Regions from separate parts of the Kluyvera sp. NPDC087067 genome, predicted to be linked through region 1. Evidence: predicted binding sites of a transcription regulator. Region 1 holds the regulator's gene; the other holds the start of a gene.
The links. Region 1 encodes PurR, which represses purine synthesis genes. Its sites were predicted from a motif close to CANGCAAACGTTTGCNTG; they were not measured.
Positions count from the first base shown of each region.

Region 2: a site for PurR is predicted at 3,126-3,143, ahead of gcvT (glycine cleavage system aminomethyltransferase GcvT). Genes of this name have one in related genera too.

Region 1 is NZ_JBIUZS010000001.1:693,690-701,702, reverse strand. Features, by position in the region: gene ACIPDS_RS03395 (C40 family peptidase) at 1-454, shown strand, start outside; gene sodB (superoxide dismutase [Fe]) at 578-1,159, shown strand; gene ACIPDS_RS03385 (MFS transporter) at 1,237-2,403, opposite strand; gene ACIPDS_RS03380 (YnhF family membrane protein) at 2,564-2,653, opposite strand; gene purR (HTH-type transcriptional repressor PurR) at 2,948-3,973, shown strand; gene punR (DNA-binding transcriptional activator PunR) at 3,991-4,902, opposite strand; gene punC (purine nucleoside transporter PunC) at 5,014-6,207, shown strand; gene cfa (cyclopropane fatty acyl phospholipid synthase) at 6,505-7,653, shown strand; gene ACIPDS_RS03355 (riboflavin synthase subunit alpha) at 7,722-8,013, opposite strand, start outside.
Region 2 is NZ_JBIUZS010000002.1:374,517-382,529, reverse strand. Features, by position in the region: gene pepP (Xaa-Pro aminopeptidase) at 1-415, shown strand, start outside; gene ubiH (2-octaprenyl-6-methoxyphenyl hydroxylase) at 412-1,590, shown strand; gene ubiI (FAD-dependent 2-octaprenylphenol hydroxylase) at 1,609-2,811, shown strand; gene gcvT (glycine cleavage system aminomethyltransferase GcvT) at 3,204-4,298, shown strand; gene gcvH (glycine cleavage system protein GcvH) at 4,325-4,714, shown strand; gene gcvP (aminomethyl-transferring glycine dehydrogenase) at 4,836-7,709, shown strand; gene ACIPDS_RS07145 (SDR family oxidoreductase) at 7,771-8,013, shown strand, end outside.

The DNA.
Region 1 (8,013 bases):
TGCCGAGAGTCAGCCGACGACCATAGCGCAGGCGCACAAAGTTCGCATGCAAAAAGCGCAGAAGACGGCAATGAACAAACTGATGGGCCAGCTCGGTAAGCCTTATCGTTGGGGCGGCAACTCGCCACGTACCGGTTTCGATTGCAGCGGCCTGGTGTATTACGCCTATAAAGATCTGGTCAACATTCGTATCCCACGCACCGCCAATGAAATGTACCACCTGCGTGATGCCCGCCCGGTAGACCGTGGCGAGCTGGAGAGCGGCGATTTGGTCTTCTTCCGCACGCAAGGTCGCGGCACGGCTGACCATGTCGGTGTTTACGTCGGCAACGGTAAATTTATCCAATCCCCTCGTACCGGTCGTGATATTCAAATCACTTCCTTGAGCGAAGATTATTGGGTTCGTCACTATGTTGGCGCCCGTCGCGTAGTCACGCCGAAGACCATTCGTTAATCACTTACCCCGTTTGTTAATAAACGGGGTAAGCTTATCTTTTCTCTCACCTTTTAATTTGCTACTCTACCCTTACTCAATACAAGGTTATTGAGTGCACAAACTATAATAAGGAGAGTAGCAATGTCGTTCGAATTACCTGCATTACCGTATGCCAAAGACGCTCTAGTCCCACACATTTCTGTGGAAACGCTTGAGTACCACTATGGTAAACACCACCAGACTTATGTCACTAACCTGAACAACCTGGTTAAAGGCACCGCGTTTGAAGGCAAAACGCTTGAAGAGATCGTACGTACCTCTGAAGGCGGCGTGTTCAACAACGCAGCACAGGTCTGGAACCACACTTTCTACTGGAACTGCCTGGCCCCTAACGCTGGCGGCGAACCAACCGGCGCCGTTGCTGATGCCATTAACAAAGCGTTTGGTAGCTTCGCGGAATTCAAAGCACAATTTACTGATGCCGCGGTTAAAAACTTCGGTGCGGGCTGGACCTGGCTTGTGAAGAAGGCTGATGGCTCACTGGCCATCGTTTCGACCTCTAACGCGGGTACGCCGCTGACCACCGACGCAACGCCACTGCTGACCGTCGATGTGTGGGAACATGCTTACTACATTGACTACCGCAACGCGCGTCCAAACTATCTGGAGCACTTCTGGGCTCTGGTAAACTGGAAGTTTGTGGCTGAAAATCTGGCTGCATAAGTTGCAAAAAACCCGGCCATCTTCCGCCGGGTTTTATCCATTACGCAGAAGAGTTCCTCTTCTGCGTTTTTATAGACTTACTGACTCGCCAGCGCTTCTTCACCGCGACTGCGGCTACTCAATACCACCACCAACAACGCAAGCCCCGCCACGATTGCCCCCATCACCGGAACAAAGCTATAGCCCATACCGCCTGAAATCACGGCGCCACCGGCTACCGCGCCCAGCGCATTACCCAGGTTAAACGCGCCGATATTGACCGATGACGACAGGCCCGGAGCTTCATGCGCCACGCGCATCACGCGCATCTGTAGCGGAGGCACCACCGCAAAGGTTGCCGCCCCCCATACCACCATGCTCACCGCCGCCCCTAACTGCGTTTGCGCAAGGAACGGAATAGCCAACATGATAACCATTAACAGCAGCAAGAAACCTTTCAACGTTCCGCTCACGGAGCGGTCAGCGAATTTACCGCCCAGGTAGTTACCGATAGAGAAGCCCACGCCTATCAGCACCAGCATCAGGGTAATAAAACCTGACGAGGCATGAGTGATGGTGTGCAATACCGGAGAGATATAGGTATAGAGGGTAAACATTGCCCCTGCCCCCAGTACCGTGGTCAACAGCGCAGAGAGCACCTGCGGACGCACCAGCACAGACAGTTCGCGTTTCACATCCGGCTTCTCCCCCGCTCCACCTTTTGGCAGCGAGAACCACAGGCTTAAAATAGCGATTACGCCAAGCCCTGCGGTGGCCATAAACGACATACGCCAGCCGATGGTTTCTCCAAGCCAGGTTGCAGCAGGCACACCGCCGATATTCGCGATGGTCAGCCCCATAAACATGGTTGCAACCGCACTGGCCTGCTTGTGCTTTGGCACCACGCTTGCCGCAACCACTGAACCCAGGCCAAAGAAAGCACCATGGTTAAGGCTCGTGATAATACGCGACACCATTAAGGTGGTGTAGTCCGGCGAGAACGCCGACAGCACATTGCCGAGGGTGAAGATAGCCATCAGGAAAATCAGCGCATTACGGCGACCGCGATGCGAAAGCAACAGGGTCATTAGCGGCGCGCCTACCATCACACCAACGGCATAGGCGCTTATCAACATACCGGCGGCAGGAATGGAAACATCAACCCCTTTCGCGATAACCGGCAAAAGTCCCATCGGCGAGAATTCGGTGGTGCCGATACCAAAAGCCCCAATGGCTAACGCCAATAAAGGAAAATTCATTTTCATACAAAAGCTCCGCTAAGCCATACGCAGTACGCGGCATGACAACATGGGGCAAAAGCATGACAGCAATCACAGAAAAACAGAAGTGTACAAAACAGCAAAAGATTATTGCTATTTGGATAACAATAAAACGAGAGGGAGCGAATGCTCCCTCACAGGGGGATTAATGCAATATCGCGGTAAACGCCGCCGCGACGATCAGCGCGAGCGCAACGAAGGTAGTACCGAGTGACAACTTAAGGTCGGTGCTCATCAATTTTTCTCCTTTTGATTACCACAGTAAAACTGCGTTTAATCATTTTTGCACACTTAATCGCAAAAATCTTCACAGATTTAGCAGGATGATGGTTTTTGTTCTTCCACTTTGCGTCAGGATAAGTCAAAATTCGACGCTTATTTATAAGCGAACCGGCCATTGACCCCCTCCTGTCGTCCTGTATCGTTTTCCCGGCGAAATGCAATCTGCAAGATTGTACCAGGGTGTGTGAAGGCAAACGTTTTCCTTTCGGTATTTTCAGGGGCAGGCCAGGGTCTGGAGTGAGATGGAATGGCAACAATTAAAGATGTAGCGAAGCGCGCAAACGTTTCCACTACAACCGTATCACATGTTATTAACAAAACCCGTTTTGTCGCTGAAGACACGCGTGAAGCGGTATGGGCAGCGATTAAAGAGCTGCACTACTCGCCAAGCGCCGTCGCGCGCAGCCTCAAGGTTAACCACACCAAATCGATTGGTTTGCTGGCAACCAGTAGCGAGGCGGCTTACTTTGCTGAAATCATCGAAGCCGTTGAGAAGAACTGCTTTGAGAAAGGCTATACCCTGATCCTTGGCAATGCGTGGAACAATCTGGAAAAGCAGCGCGCGTATTTGTCAATGATGGCGCAAAAGCGCGTAGATGGCCTGCTGGTGATGTGTTCTGAGTACCCGGAATCGCTGCTGTCGATGCTCGAAGAGTATCGCAACATCCCGATGGTGGTTATGGATTGGGGTGAAGCCAAAGCCGACTTTACTGACTCAGTCATTGATAACGCCTTTGAAGGCGGGTATATGGCGGGTCGTTACCTGGTGGAACGTGGGCATCGTGATATCGGCGTTATCCCAGGGCCGCTGGAGCGTAACACCGGCGCGGGCCGCCTGGCAGGCTTTATGAAAGCGATGGAAGAGACGATGATTAACGTCCCGGCCAACTGGATTGTGCAAGGCGATTTTGAGCCAGAATCAGGCTATCGCGCAATGCAGCAAATCCTGTCCCAGCACCCTCGCCCCACCGCAATCTTCTGCGGCGGTGATGTGATGGCAATGGGCGCGCTGTGTGCAGCCGATGAAATGGGGCTTCGTGTTCCTCAGGACATCTCGCTTATCGGCTACGATAACGTGCGCAACTCTCGCTTCTTTACGCCTGCGCTGACGACGATTCACCAGCCAAAAGACTCGCTGGGCGAAACGGCCTTCAATATGCTGATGGATCGTATCGTCAGTAAGCGTGAGGAGTCGCAGTCAATTGAGGTCCATCCACGCCTCATCGAGCGCCGCTCCGTGGCTGACGGCCCGTTCCGCGACTATCGCCGTTAAGTCCCTATGCGGACGCCCTATTCCGGCGTCCGCAGCCATTCATCGTTTAACGTCTCACTGTCCCCTAAATACTCTAATAGCCAGCTTAGCGCCGGCGAGGCTTCGCTTTGCTGCCAGGTCAGGCAACAGGCGGCATCCGGGAACGGATTTTCTAAGGTTAAGGCGACCCACTCACCGCTATCAAGCCACGGCTGCGCCCGATGTCCGGGGATCATTGCCGCGCATAGCCCTGCGGAAATGCACGTTTCCGAAGATGCCCAATCGGGGACAACCACTCTTTTCTGGTTATCGAGAAGCCAGGTGGTGCGCTTAGGCAATGAACGAGACGTATCCTCAAGCACCAGTGAGGGCCAGTTGCGCAACACATCATCGCTGAGCGGCCCGTCCATTTGGGCGAGCGGATGGGCATGGGAAACCACACAATGCCAGTTAAGCATCCCCATATCACGAAAAGCAAAACGTCCGCCAATCGGGATAGCCTGGGTGGCACCAATCGCTAATTCCACGCGACCATCCGCCAGCGCGTCCCACACGCCGTTAAATACCTCCTGAAAAACGATAAGCTCGACATCGTTAAAATGACGATAGAAATCTACAATCATCTGTCGCGTTCGCGCCGGTTTAACGATGTTGTCTACCGCAATAGCCAGTTGCCCCCGCCAGCCGTTGGCAATCTGCTGACACTGTTGACGGGTGATCTGCATTTTTTTGATAACAGACCGTCCCTCTTTCAAAAACCAAACGCCCGCAGGCGTAAGTTCCACATCCCGATGGCGCCGTTCAAACAGCGGCACCGCCAGCCATTCTTCTAACTGGCGGACGGTATAGCTCACAGCAGAAGGCACGCGATGAAGCTCCTGCGCCGCCGCGCTAAAGCTACCGTTACGCGCCACGGCATCAACCACTTCCAAAGAATATTCAGACCACATTTTCTGCCTGCAAAAATTTTGAATCCATGACTCAAATATTAGCGTTTCACAACCACCAATGCACTCTCTACACTCTGCGGCATTGTTTATTGATGATAGAAAGGTCGTATTATGCAACCGGGGAAAGGATTTTTAGTCTGGCTAGCAGGGCTGAGCGTGCTGGGTTTTCTGGCAACAGATATGTATTTGCCGGCCTTTGCGGCCATTCAGGAAGACCTGCAAACGCCGGCCTCCGCCGTGAGCGCCAGCCTCAGTCTGTTCCTTGCAGGCTTTGCGGTTGCCCAGCTGTTATGGGGGCCGCTGTCTGACCGTTATGGGCGTAAGCCTATTTTGCTGACCGGTTTAACTATTTTTGCCGTGGGTTGCCTGGGGATGCTGTGGGTGCGCGACGGGACGACTCTGCTGGTGCTGCGATTCGTGCAGGCGGTCGGCGTCTGCGCGGCTGCCGTGACCTGGCAGGCAATGGTCACCGACTATTATCCCGCACAGCGCACAAACCGTATCTTCGCCACCATAATGCCGCTGGTTGGCCTGTCTCCTGCCCTCGCCCCGCTTCTGGGGAGCTGGCTACTGGTCCATTTCGACTGGCAGGCTATTTTCGCGGCATTATTTATCATTACCCTGGTGCTGATGCTACCGGCATTGCGTCTGAAGCCCGCACATAAGAAAAGCCCCACCAGCGAAGAGAAACTGACCTTTATGCGCCTGCTGCGCAGCAAAGACTATCGCGGTAACGTTCTGATTTACGCCGCCTGCTCGGCGAGTTTCTTCGCATGGTTAACGGGTTCGCCGTTTATTCTGCATGAGATGGGCTATAGCCCAACCGTTATCGGCCTGAGCTACGTTCCGCAGACGATCGCGTTCCTGATTGGCGGCTACGGCTGTCGCGCCGCGCTGCAAAAATGGCAGGGTTCTCAGTTGCTACCCTGGCTGCTGGTTGTTTATGCCCTAAGCGTCATAGGTACGTGGGGAGCGGGTCTGATGGAAAATGCCTCATTGACCGCAATACTTATCCCATTCTGCGTGATGGCTATCGCTAACGGGGGGATTTATCCTATCGTCGTCGCTCAGGCCCTGAAACCCTTCCCACAGGCAACCGGCCGGGCGGCTGCGCTACAGAATACGTTACAGCTGGGCCTGTGTTTCCTCGCAAGCCTTGCGGTGTCCACGCTGATTGCTACCCCGCTGCTGACCACCACTTGCGTGATGCTTGTGACGGTATTGCTGGCGGCGATAGGTTACAGAATGCAGCGGGCCGCGCGTGGTGAAGAGCGCGCTGCTGAACAGAGTACTTCTCACGCCTAATCATCATCCATATCAATGCCATGATAAATCGTTAGGACGCTAAGATTTTTAGTTGAATCAATAAACTTAGCGTCCTATACTGGATCGGCATCACATAATTAATATACATTATTGTTATTGAGCGGCGGCAGGATGCCACCCGTTAAACCATGGACTGGCTTTCAGCAAGGGATTCTCCCTTTCTCTATGTTACGTCGGATAGCAGACTCACGAATTTTTCGTGACATTTCTCACAAACCAGAAAAAAGCGTCTACGCTGTTTTAAGGTTCTGATCAACAGGTCGGGATGGAGAGGCTATGAGCACATCGTGTATAGAAGAAGTCAATATACCGGAAGATGACTGGTACCGTATCGTTAGCGAATTGCTCAGTCGAGCAGGCATTGAAATTAATGGCAACGCCCCCTGCGATATACAGGTCAAAAATCCCCGGTTTTTCAAACGTGTTTTACAAGAAGGCTCGTTGGGCCTCGGCGAAAGTTATATGGACGGTTGGTGGGAATGCGACCGTTTAGATATCTTTTTCGACCAGGTGCTACGCGCCGGACTCGAACAGCAAATCCCTCATCATTTCAAAGATACGCTCCGCGTCGCCGGTGCCCGTATTTTCAATTTACAAACGCGCAAAAGAGCCTGGCAGGTCGGTAAGGAACATTACGATCTGGGCAACGATCTCTTTAGCCGTATGCTAGACCCTTACATGCAGTATTCCTGCGCTTACTGGAAAGATGCGCAAACGCTTGAAGAGGCGCAGCAGGCAAAACTTGAGTTAATTTGCCAGAAACTGCAGCTCGAACCGGGTATGCAGGTTTTAGATATCGGTTGCGGCTGGGGTGGACTTGCCGCCTATATGGCGAAAAATCACGGCGTTAGCGTGAAGGGTGTGACCATCTCCGCTGAACAGCAAAAGCTGGCTCAGGCTCGCTGCGAAGGGTTAGATGTCGAGATTCTGCTGCAGGATTATCGCGACCTCAACGCGCAGTTTGACCGCATCGTTTCCGTCGGCATGTTCGAACACGTGGGCCCTAAAAATTACGATACCTACTTTAAAGTGGTCGACCGTAATTTAAAACCGGACGGTTTATTCTTACTGCACACCATTGGATCGAAGGTAACCGACAGTAATGTTGACCCGTGGATCAACAAATACATCTTTCCGAATGGCTGTTTACCCTCAGTACGCCAGATAGCACACGCCAGTGAACCTCACTTCGTGATGGAAGATTGGCACAACTTTGGCGCTGACTACGATACGACGCTGATGGCATGGTACGAACGTTTCCTTGCCAGCTGGCCGGAGATTGCGGACAACTATTCCGAACGATTCAAACGGATGTTTAGCTACTATCTCAACGCCTGCGCGGGTGCTTTCCGTGCGCGAGATATTCAGCTATGGCAGGTTGTGTTCTCTCGCGGAGTTGAAAAAGGTCTGCGCGTCGCGCGTTAACCCCATACCGCCTGTGCCGTTCTGGCGCAGGCGTTTTTCAATGCAACCCAGGTATCAGGAATCTGTGGTTATTCCGCGGTAAGCTGCTTTGCTGCCACTTCTTTTGCCGCCATCACGCGTTCTACGGTATCGACTACCGCCTGCGTTTGCGGATCAATTTCGATATTCACGCGGTCGCCCAGACGTTTTTTACCCAGCGTAGTGCGTTCGAGTGTTTCTGGAATCAAGTGCACGCAAAAACGCGTAGCAGTCACTTCCCCTACCGTCAGACTTATCCCATCAATACCGATGAAGCCTTTATACAGCACATATTTCATCAGCGCCGGATCCTGAATTTTAAACCAGATCTGCTTATTATTT
Region 2 (8,013 bases), on a different contig from region 1:
GTATCGTCCCGGCACCTCAATTCAGGAAGTGACCACGGAAGTGGTGCGGATCATGATTACCGGTCTGCACGGCCTGGGGATCCTCAAGGGCGATATTGAACAGCTCATCACCGACAACGCGCATCGCCCATATTTTATGCATGGCTTAAGCCACTGGCTGGGGCTCGATGTCCATGACGTGGGCGCCTACGGCGTAGAACGTTCTCGCGTGCTTGAACCTGGCATGGTGCTGACCGTTGAGCCGGGCCTTTATATCGCGCCGGACGCTGACGTTCCGGCAGAGTATCGCGGCATCGGTATTCGTATTGAAGACGATATCCTGATAACCGAAGACGGCAACGAAAACCTCACCGCCAGCGTCGTCAAAAACGCCGATGACATTGAAGCCTTGATGGCGGCGGCGCGAAAGCTATGAGCCTGATAATCGTCGGCGGCGGAATGACCGGCGCCACGCTTGCCCTGGCGGCATCGCAACTTACCGCTGGCCGTCTGCCGGTACACGTGATTGAGGCGGCTGATATTCACGCCGCCCAGCACCCGGGCTTTGATGCGCGAGCGATTGCGCTGGCCGCTGGCACCTGTCAGCAGCTGGAGAAAATCGATCTTTGGCAGGCCATTGCCGACTGTGCGACCGCTATTACCACCGTGCATGTCAGCGATCGTGGTCACGCGGGATTTGTCACCCTGGACGCTGCCGACTACCGTCTGGCGGCGCTCGGTAACGTGGTCGAGCTGCATGACGTCGGTCAGCGGCTGTTCGGCTTGCTGCGCAAAGCGCGCGGCGTGACGCTGCATTGTCCTTCACGAGTGACGCAGGTCGAGCGGCAATCCGACGGCGTGAGCGTCACGCTGGATAACGGCGAAACGCTGCACGGTAAACTGCTGGTGGCGGCTGATGGCTCGCGCTCAACGCTGGGCGAGCAGTGCGGTATTCACTGGCAGCAGGAACCGTATAATCAGGTGGCGGTAATTGCTAACGTCACCACCGCCGTCCCTCATCAGGGACGTGCGTTCGAGCGCTTCACCGAATACGGGCCGCTGGCAATGTTGCCGATGTCCCATAACCGCTGCTCGCTGGTGTGGTGTCATCCGCTGGAACGTCATGACGAGGTATTAAGCTGGTCAGATGAACGTTTTTGCCACGAACTGCAGCAGGCGTTTGGCTGGCGATTAGGTCGCATTACCCAGGCCGGGGCGCGCAACGCTTATCCGCTATCGTTATCTACCGCAACGCGCACCGTGTCACACCGGCTGGCGCTGGTGGGCAACGCCGCGCAGACGCTGCATCCGATTGCCGGGCAGGGATTTAACTTAGGCTTGCGCGATGTGATGACGCTGGCAGAAACGCTGGCGCAGGCGCATGCCAACAATCACGATATCGGCGACTACCCGCTGTTATGCCAGTATCAACGCCAGCGGGCAGAGGATAAATCTGCCACCATTGGCGTTACGGACGGTCTGGTGCATCTGTTTGCTAACCGCTGGGCGCCGCTGGTTGCCGGACGCAACGCGGGGCTGATGGCAATGGAATTATTTACCCCGGCACGCGATGTGCTGGCGCAGCGTACGCTGGGCTGGGTCGCTCGTTAAGAGCTTTAAGGAGTTAATGTGCAAAGTGTTGATGTTGCCATCGTAGGCGGTGGAATGGTTGGGCTGGCGGTGGCCTGCGGTTTACAGGGCAGCGGCCTGCGGGTTGCAGTACTGGAACAATCGCTGCCGCAGCCACTTGCCGCCGATGCGCCGCCTGCGCTGCGCGTGTCGGCCATTAATGCGGGTAGCGAAAAGCTGTTATCGAAGCTGGACGTCTGGTCGGCAATTGTTGCCCAGCGCGCCAGCTGTTACCACGGCATGGAAGTGTGGGATAAAGACAGCTTTGGCCGCATCGCGTTTGACGACCGCAGCATGGGTTACAGCCATCTCGGGCATATCGTCGAGAATGCGGTTATTCATCAGGCGCTGTGGCAAAAGGCCGAGCGCTGCGCAGACGTCACGTTAATGGCACCGGCAGAATTACAGCAGGTGGTGTGGGGCGAGAACGAAGCCTTTTTGACCCTGAAAGATGGCAACATGCTGACCGCTCGCCTGGTGGTTGGCGCCGACGGCGCAAACTCCTGGCTACGCAACAAAGCCGATATTCCGCTGACCTTCTGGGATTACCGACACCATGCGCTGGTCGCCACCGTGCTCACCGAGGAGCCGCATGAAGCCGTCGCGCGCCAGTGTTTCCACGGCGAAGGTATCCTCGCTTTCCTGCCGCTGTCCGATCCTCATTTATGCTCTATTGTCTGGTCGCTGTCGCCGCAGGAAGCTGAGCGGATGCAGCAAGCCGATGCAGCCGAATTTAATCAGGCGCTGAATATTGCCTTTGATAACCGTCTGGGGCTTTGCAAGGTGGAGAGTGAGCGGCAGATTTACCCGCTCACCGGACGCTATGCGCGCCAGTTTGCGGCGCACCGTTTAGCGCTGGTCGGCGATGCGGCGCACACCATCCACCCGCTTGCCGGGCAGGGCGTTAATCTGGGCTTTATGGATGCGGCTGAACTGATTAATGAGCTTAAACGGCTACAGGCGCAGGGCAAAGATTTTGGTCAGCATTTCTATCTGCGTCGTTACGAGCGTAGCCGCAAGCATAGCGCGGCGGTCATGCTGGCGGGCATGCAAGGTTTCCGCGAACTGTTCGCTGGGGAAAATCCGGCGAAAAAACTGTTGCGCGATATCGGCCTGAAACTGGCGGACACGCTGCCCGGCGTTAAGCCGCAATTAATTCGTCAGGCGATGGGCCTGAATGACCTGCCTGAGTGGCTTCGTTAAGTCGCTCACACTTTTACTCCCGGTGATTCCACCGGGAGTCTCTCCCTCATTTGAAAAAATCTAATTTCACGTCATTTTTCGCATTAGTTTTATTAATCCATCCATTTTTTTGTTACGGAAAACACGCCTTGTTTCCCGCAGGAAATATTATCTTGTGCTAAATATTTCGCCGTTATTGTTAATAATATGTGGCGTATTTCGCTTTTTTGCAGTTGATAGTTCTGTATGATTTTTGGCGTCTTTGGGTCATAAGCTAATGTGATGGCCCTTTTTTCTTGATGGTTAACGACGGTGTTCAGTGGTAAGTTCAGGGAAAAGATAACGTTTGCGTCGGTGCCTTAGACGGGGATCGGCGTCAGGTTTTGTGGTGCGATTTACAAAACGAGGATATGATGGCTCAAGAAACGCCTTTGTACGATCAGCACGTGTTATGTGGCGCGCGCATGGTAGATTTCCACGGCTGGATGATGCCGCTGCACTATGGCTCGCAGATTGATGAACACCACGCGGTGCGTACCGATGCCGGGATGTTCGATGTGTCGCATATGACCATCGTTGACCTCCACGGCCCGAGAACCCGAGAATTTCTGCGCTACCTGCTGGCGAACGACGTCGCAAAGCTCACCAAACCGGGTAAAGCGCTTTACAGCGGCATGCTAAATGCCTCGGGTGGCGTGATTGACGACCTGATTGTCTATTACCTTACCGAAGATTATTTCCGCCTCGTTGTTAACTCCGCTACCCGCGAAAAAGACCTCTCCTGGATTACCCAACACGCCGAACCTTATGCCATCGACATCACCGTCCGTGATGACCTGTCGCTTATTGCGGTACAGGGGCCGAACGCGCAGGCGAAAGCCAATAGCCTGTTTACCGATGAGCAGCGTCAGGCCGTTGACGGCATGAAACCGTTCTTTGGCGTACAGGCGGGCGACTTCTTTATCGCGACGACCGGCTATACCGGGGAAGCGGGTTATGAAATTGCGCTGCCGAAAGAGCAGGCCGCTGATTTCTGGCAAAAGCTGGTACAGGCTGGCGTGAAGCCTTGCGGTCTGGGCGCGCGCGACACGCTGCGTCTGGAAGCGGGCATGAACCTGTACGGTCAGGAGATGGATGAAGGCGTTTCGCCGCTGGCTGCCAATATGGGCTGGACTATCGCCTGGGAACCGGCCGATCGTGACTTTATTGGTCGCGACGTACTGGAACAAGAACGCGAGAGAGGGACTGAACAACTCGTCGGCCTGGTGATGACAGAGAAAGGCGTTCTGCGCGGCGAACTGCCGGTACGCTTTACCGATGCCAACGGCAACGCCTGTGAAGGGACGATCACCAGCGGCACCTTCTCGCCAACTTTAGGCCACAGCATTGCGCTGGCTCGCGTCCCGGAAGGGATTGGCGAAACGGCAATTGTGCAAATCCGTAACCGCGAAATGCCGGTGAAAGTGACCAAACCTATTTTTGTGCGTAACGGCAAGGCCGTCGCGTAACCTATTCTTATTCTGGAGAATTTTTGATGAGCAACGTACCAGCAGAACTGAAATACAGCAAAGAACACGAATGGCTGCGCAAAGAAGCTGACGGTAGCTACACCGTGGGGATTACCGAGCACGCGCAGGAGCTCCTGGGCGATATGGTCTTTGTTGACCTGCCGGACGTAGGCGCCACCGTTAGCGCGGGCGATGACTGTGCGGTCGCAGAATCCGTTAAAGCGGCTTCTGATATTTACGCGCCAATCAGCGGTGAAATTGTCGCCGTCAACGAAGAACTGGGTGATTCACCGGAGCTTGTGAACAGTGAACCATATGAAGGCGGCTGGATCTTCAAAATTAAAGCCAGTGACGAATCGCAGGTTGCCGCGTTGCTCGATGCAACCGCATACGAAGCATTATTAGAAAACGAGTAAGGTTGTGCCGGATGGCACTGCGTTTATCCGGCCTACGTGATGTGGGCCCGGTAAGCGAAGCGCCACCGGGCAGTTCAGTTAGATAATCTCGATTCACCGCACGTTTCAGGAACCATCGCTCATGACACAGACTTTAAGCCAGCTTGAAAACCGTGGCGCGTTTATTGAACGTCACATCGGGCCGGATGCCCAACAGCAGCATGAAATGCTCAAAACCGTCGGCGCAGATTCATTAAATGCGCTGATTGGGCAGATCGTGCCGAAAGATATCCAGCTTGCTACGCCGCCACAGGTAGGCGACGCCACGACAGAATTCGCCGCGCTGGCAGAGCTGAAGGCGATTGCCAGCCGCAACAAGCGCTTTAAGTCATACATTGGCATGGGCTACACCCCGGTACAGCTGCCGCCGGTTATTCAGCGTAATATGCTGGAAAATCCAGGCTGGTACACGGCTTACACTCCGTATCAGCCGGAAGTGTCGCAGGGGCGCCTGGAATCGTTGCTCAACTTCCAGCAGGTGACGCTGGATTTGACCGGCCTGGATATGGCCTCCGCCTCCTTGCTGGACGAAGCGACCGCCGCGGCTGAAGCCATGGCAATGGCTAAACGCGTCAGCAAACTGAAAAATGCGAATCGCTTCTTCGTCGCCGCTGACGTGCATCCGCAAACGCTGGACGTGGTGCGCACCCGTGCGGAAACCTTCGGCTTTGACGTGATTGTGGATGACGCGGACAAGGCGCTCGAGCATCAGGACGTCTTCGGCGTGCTGTTACAGCAGGTAGGTACGACCGGCGAGGTTCACGACTACAGCAAGCTGATCGCTGAGCTGAAATCGCGCAAAGTGGTCGTAAGCGTTGCCGCTGATTTTATGGCGCTGGTGCTGTTAACCGCACCGGGTAAGCAGGGCGCGGACATTGTCTTCGGCTCCGCTCAACGTTTCGGCGTACCGATGGGCTACGGCGGCCCACACGCGGCGTTCTTTGCAGCCAAAGATGAATTCAAGCGCGCGATGCCGGGCCGTATTATCGGCGTATCGAAAGATGCGGCGGGCAATACCGCCCTGCGCATGGCGATGCAGACGCGTGAGCAGCATATCCGCCGCGAGAAAGCCAACTCCAACATCTGTACCTCGCAGGTACTGCTGGCGAACATCGCCAGCCTGTATGCTGTTTATCACGGCCCGGTTGGCCTGAAACGTATCGCCAATCGTATCCACCGTCTGACCGATATTCTGGCTGCCGGCCTGCAACAAAAAGGCCAGAAGCTGCGTTTTGCGCACTACTTTGACACCCTGTGTGTCGAAGTGGCCGACAAAGCCGCCGTACTGGCGCGCGCGCAAGCCGCTGAGATTAACCTGCGTAGCGACATCCTGAACGCCGTGGGGATCACCCTGAACGAAACCACCACTCGCGAAGATGTGCTGGGTCTGTTTAACGTCATTCTGGGCGACAACCACGGCCTGGATATCGACACGCTGGACAAAGATGTCGCGCTCGATAGCCGCTCTATCCCGCAGACCATGCTGCGTGATGATGCCATTCTCAGCCACCCGGTCTTTAATCGCTACCACAGCGAAACGGAGATGATGCGCTATATGCACTCTCTGGAGCGTAAAGATCTGGCGCTGAATCAGGCGATGATCCCGCTGGGATCGTGCACCATGAAGCTTAACGCCGCCGCGGAAATGATCCCAATCACGTGGCCTGAATTTGCCGAACTGCACCCGTTCTGCCCGGTTGAGCAGGCGGAAGGTTACCATCAGATGATCGGTCAGCTGTCCGATTGGCTGGTGAAATTAACCGGTTACGACGCGCTGTGTATGCAGCCGAACTCCGGCGCGCAGGGCGAATATGCGGGTCTGCTGGCGATTCGTCACTACCATGAAAGCCGTAACGACGGTCATCGCGATATTTGCCTTATCCCAAGCTCGGCGCACGGCACTAACCCGGCCTCCGCGCAGATGGCGGGAATGCAGGTTGTGGTAGTGGCTTGTGATAAAAACGGCAACATCGATCTGGCCGATCTGCGCGCGAAAGCGGAGCAGAATGCGGCGAACCTGTCCTGCATTATGGTGACCTACCCGTCGACCCACGGCGTGTATGAAGAGACGATCCGCGAAGTGTGTGAAATCGTGCACCAGTTCGGCGGTCAGGTTTATCTTGATGGCGCGAACATGAACGCGCAGGTGGGCATTACTTCCCCAGGCTTTATCGGCGCGGACGTTTCGCACCTTAACCTGCATAAAACTTTCTGTATTCCGCACGGCGGCGGCGGCCCAGGTATGGGGCCTATCGGCGTGAAAGCGCATCTGGCGCCGTTTGTTCCGGGCCATAGCGTTGTGCATATTGAAGGCATGCTGACCCGTCAGGGCGCGGTCTCCGCGGCACCGTTCGGTAGCGCCTCTATTTTGCCAATCAGCTGGATGTATATCCGCATGATGGGCGCGGAAGGCTTAAAACAGGCAAGCCAGCTGGCGATTCTGAACGCTAACTATATTGCGACTCGCCTGAAAGACGCTTATCCGGTGCTGTACACCGGTCGCGACGGTCACGTGGCGCACGAATGTATTCTTGATATTCGTCCGCTGAAAGAAGAGACGGGCATCAGCGAGCTGGATATTGCTAAGCGCTTGATCGACTACGGTTTCCACGCACCGACCATGTCATTCCCGGTAGCCGGTACGCTGATGGTTGAGCCGACCGAATCGGAAAGCAAAGCTGAGCTGGATCGCTTTATTGAGGCGATGCTGGCAATCCGCGCTGAAATCGACCGCGTGAAAGCGGGTGAGTGGACGCTCGAAGATAACCCGCTGGTTAACGCGCCGCACACGCAGAGTGAGCTGGTGAGCGAGTGGAATCATGGTTACAGCCGTGAAGTTGCTGTTTTCCCGGCGGGCATGGCGAACAAATACTGGCCGACGGTGAAACGTCTCGACGATGTTTACGGCGACCGTAACCTGTTCTGCTCTTGTGTCCCGATGAGCGAATATCAGTAATCGCTTGATTACACTATTCTTTAAAGGCGCTTCGGCGCCTTTATTTTTTTGGGAGAAACGTATGGCACTGGCATTGGTCACCGGCGCAAGCCGGGGAATTGGTCGAGCGACGGCGATCCAGCTGGCGCAGGAAGGGTATACGGTCGCGGTGAACTATCACCAGAATGCGCAGGCGGCGGATGAAGTGGTGAGCCTTATTAAGGCGTCGGGCGGTAAGGCATTTGCTGTGCAGGCCGATGTGGGGGATGAAGCGCAGGTCGAGGCGATGTTTGCGGTACTGGACGAGCAACCAGAGGCGCTGACC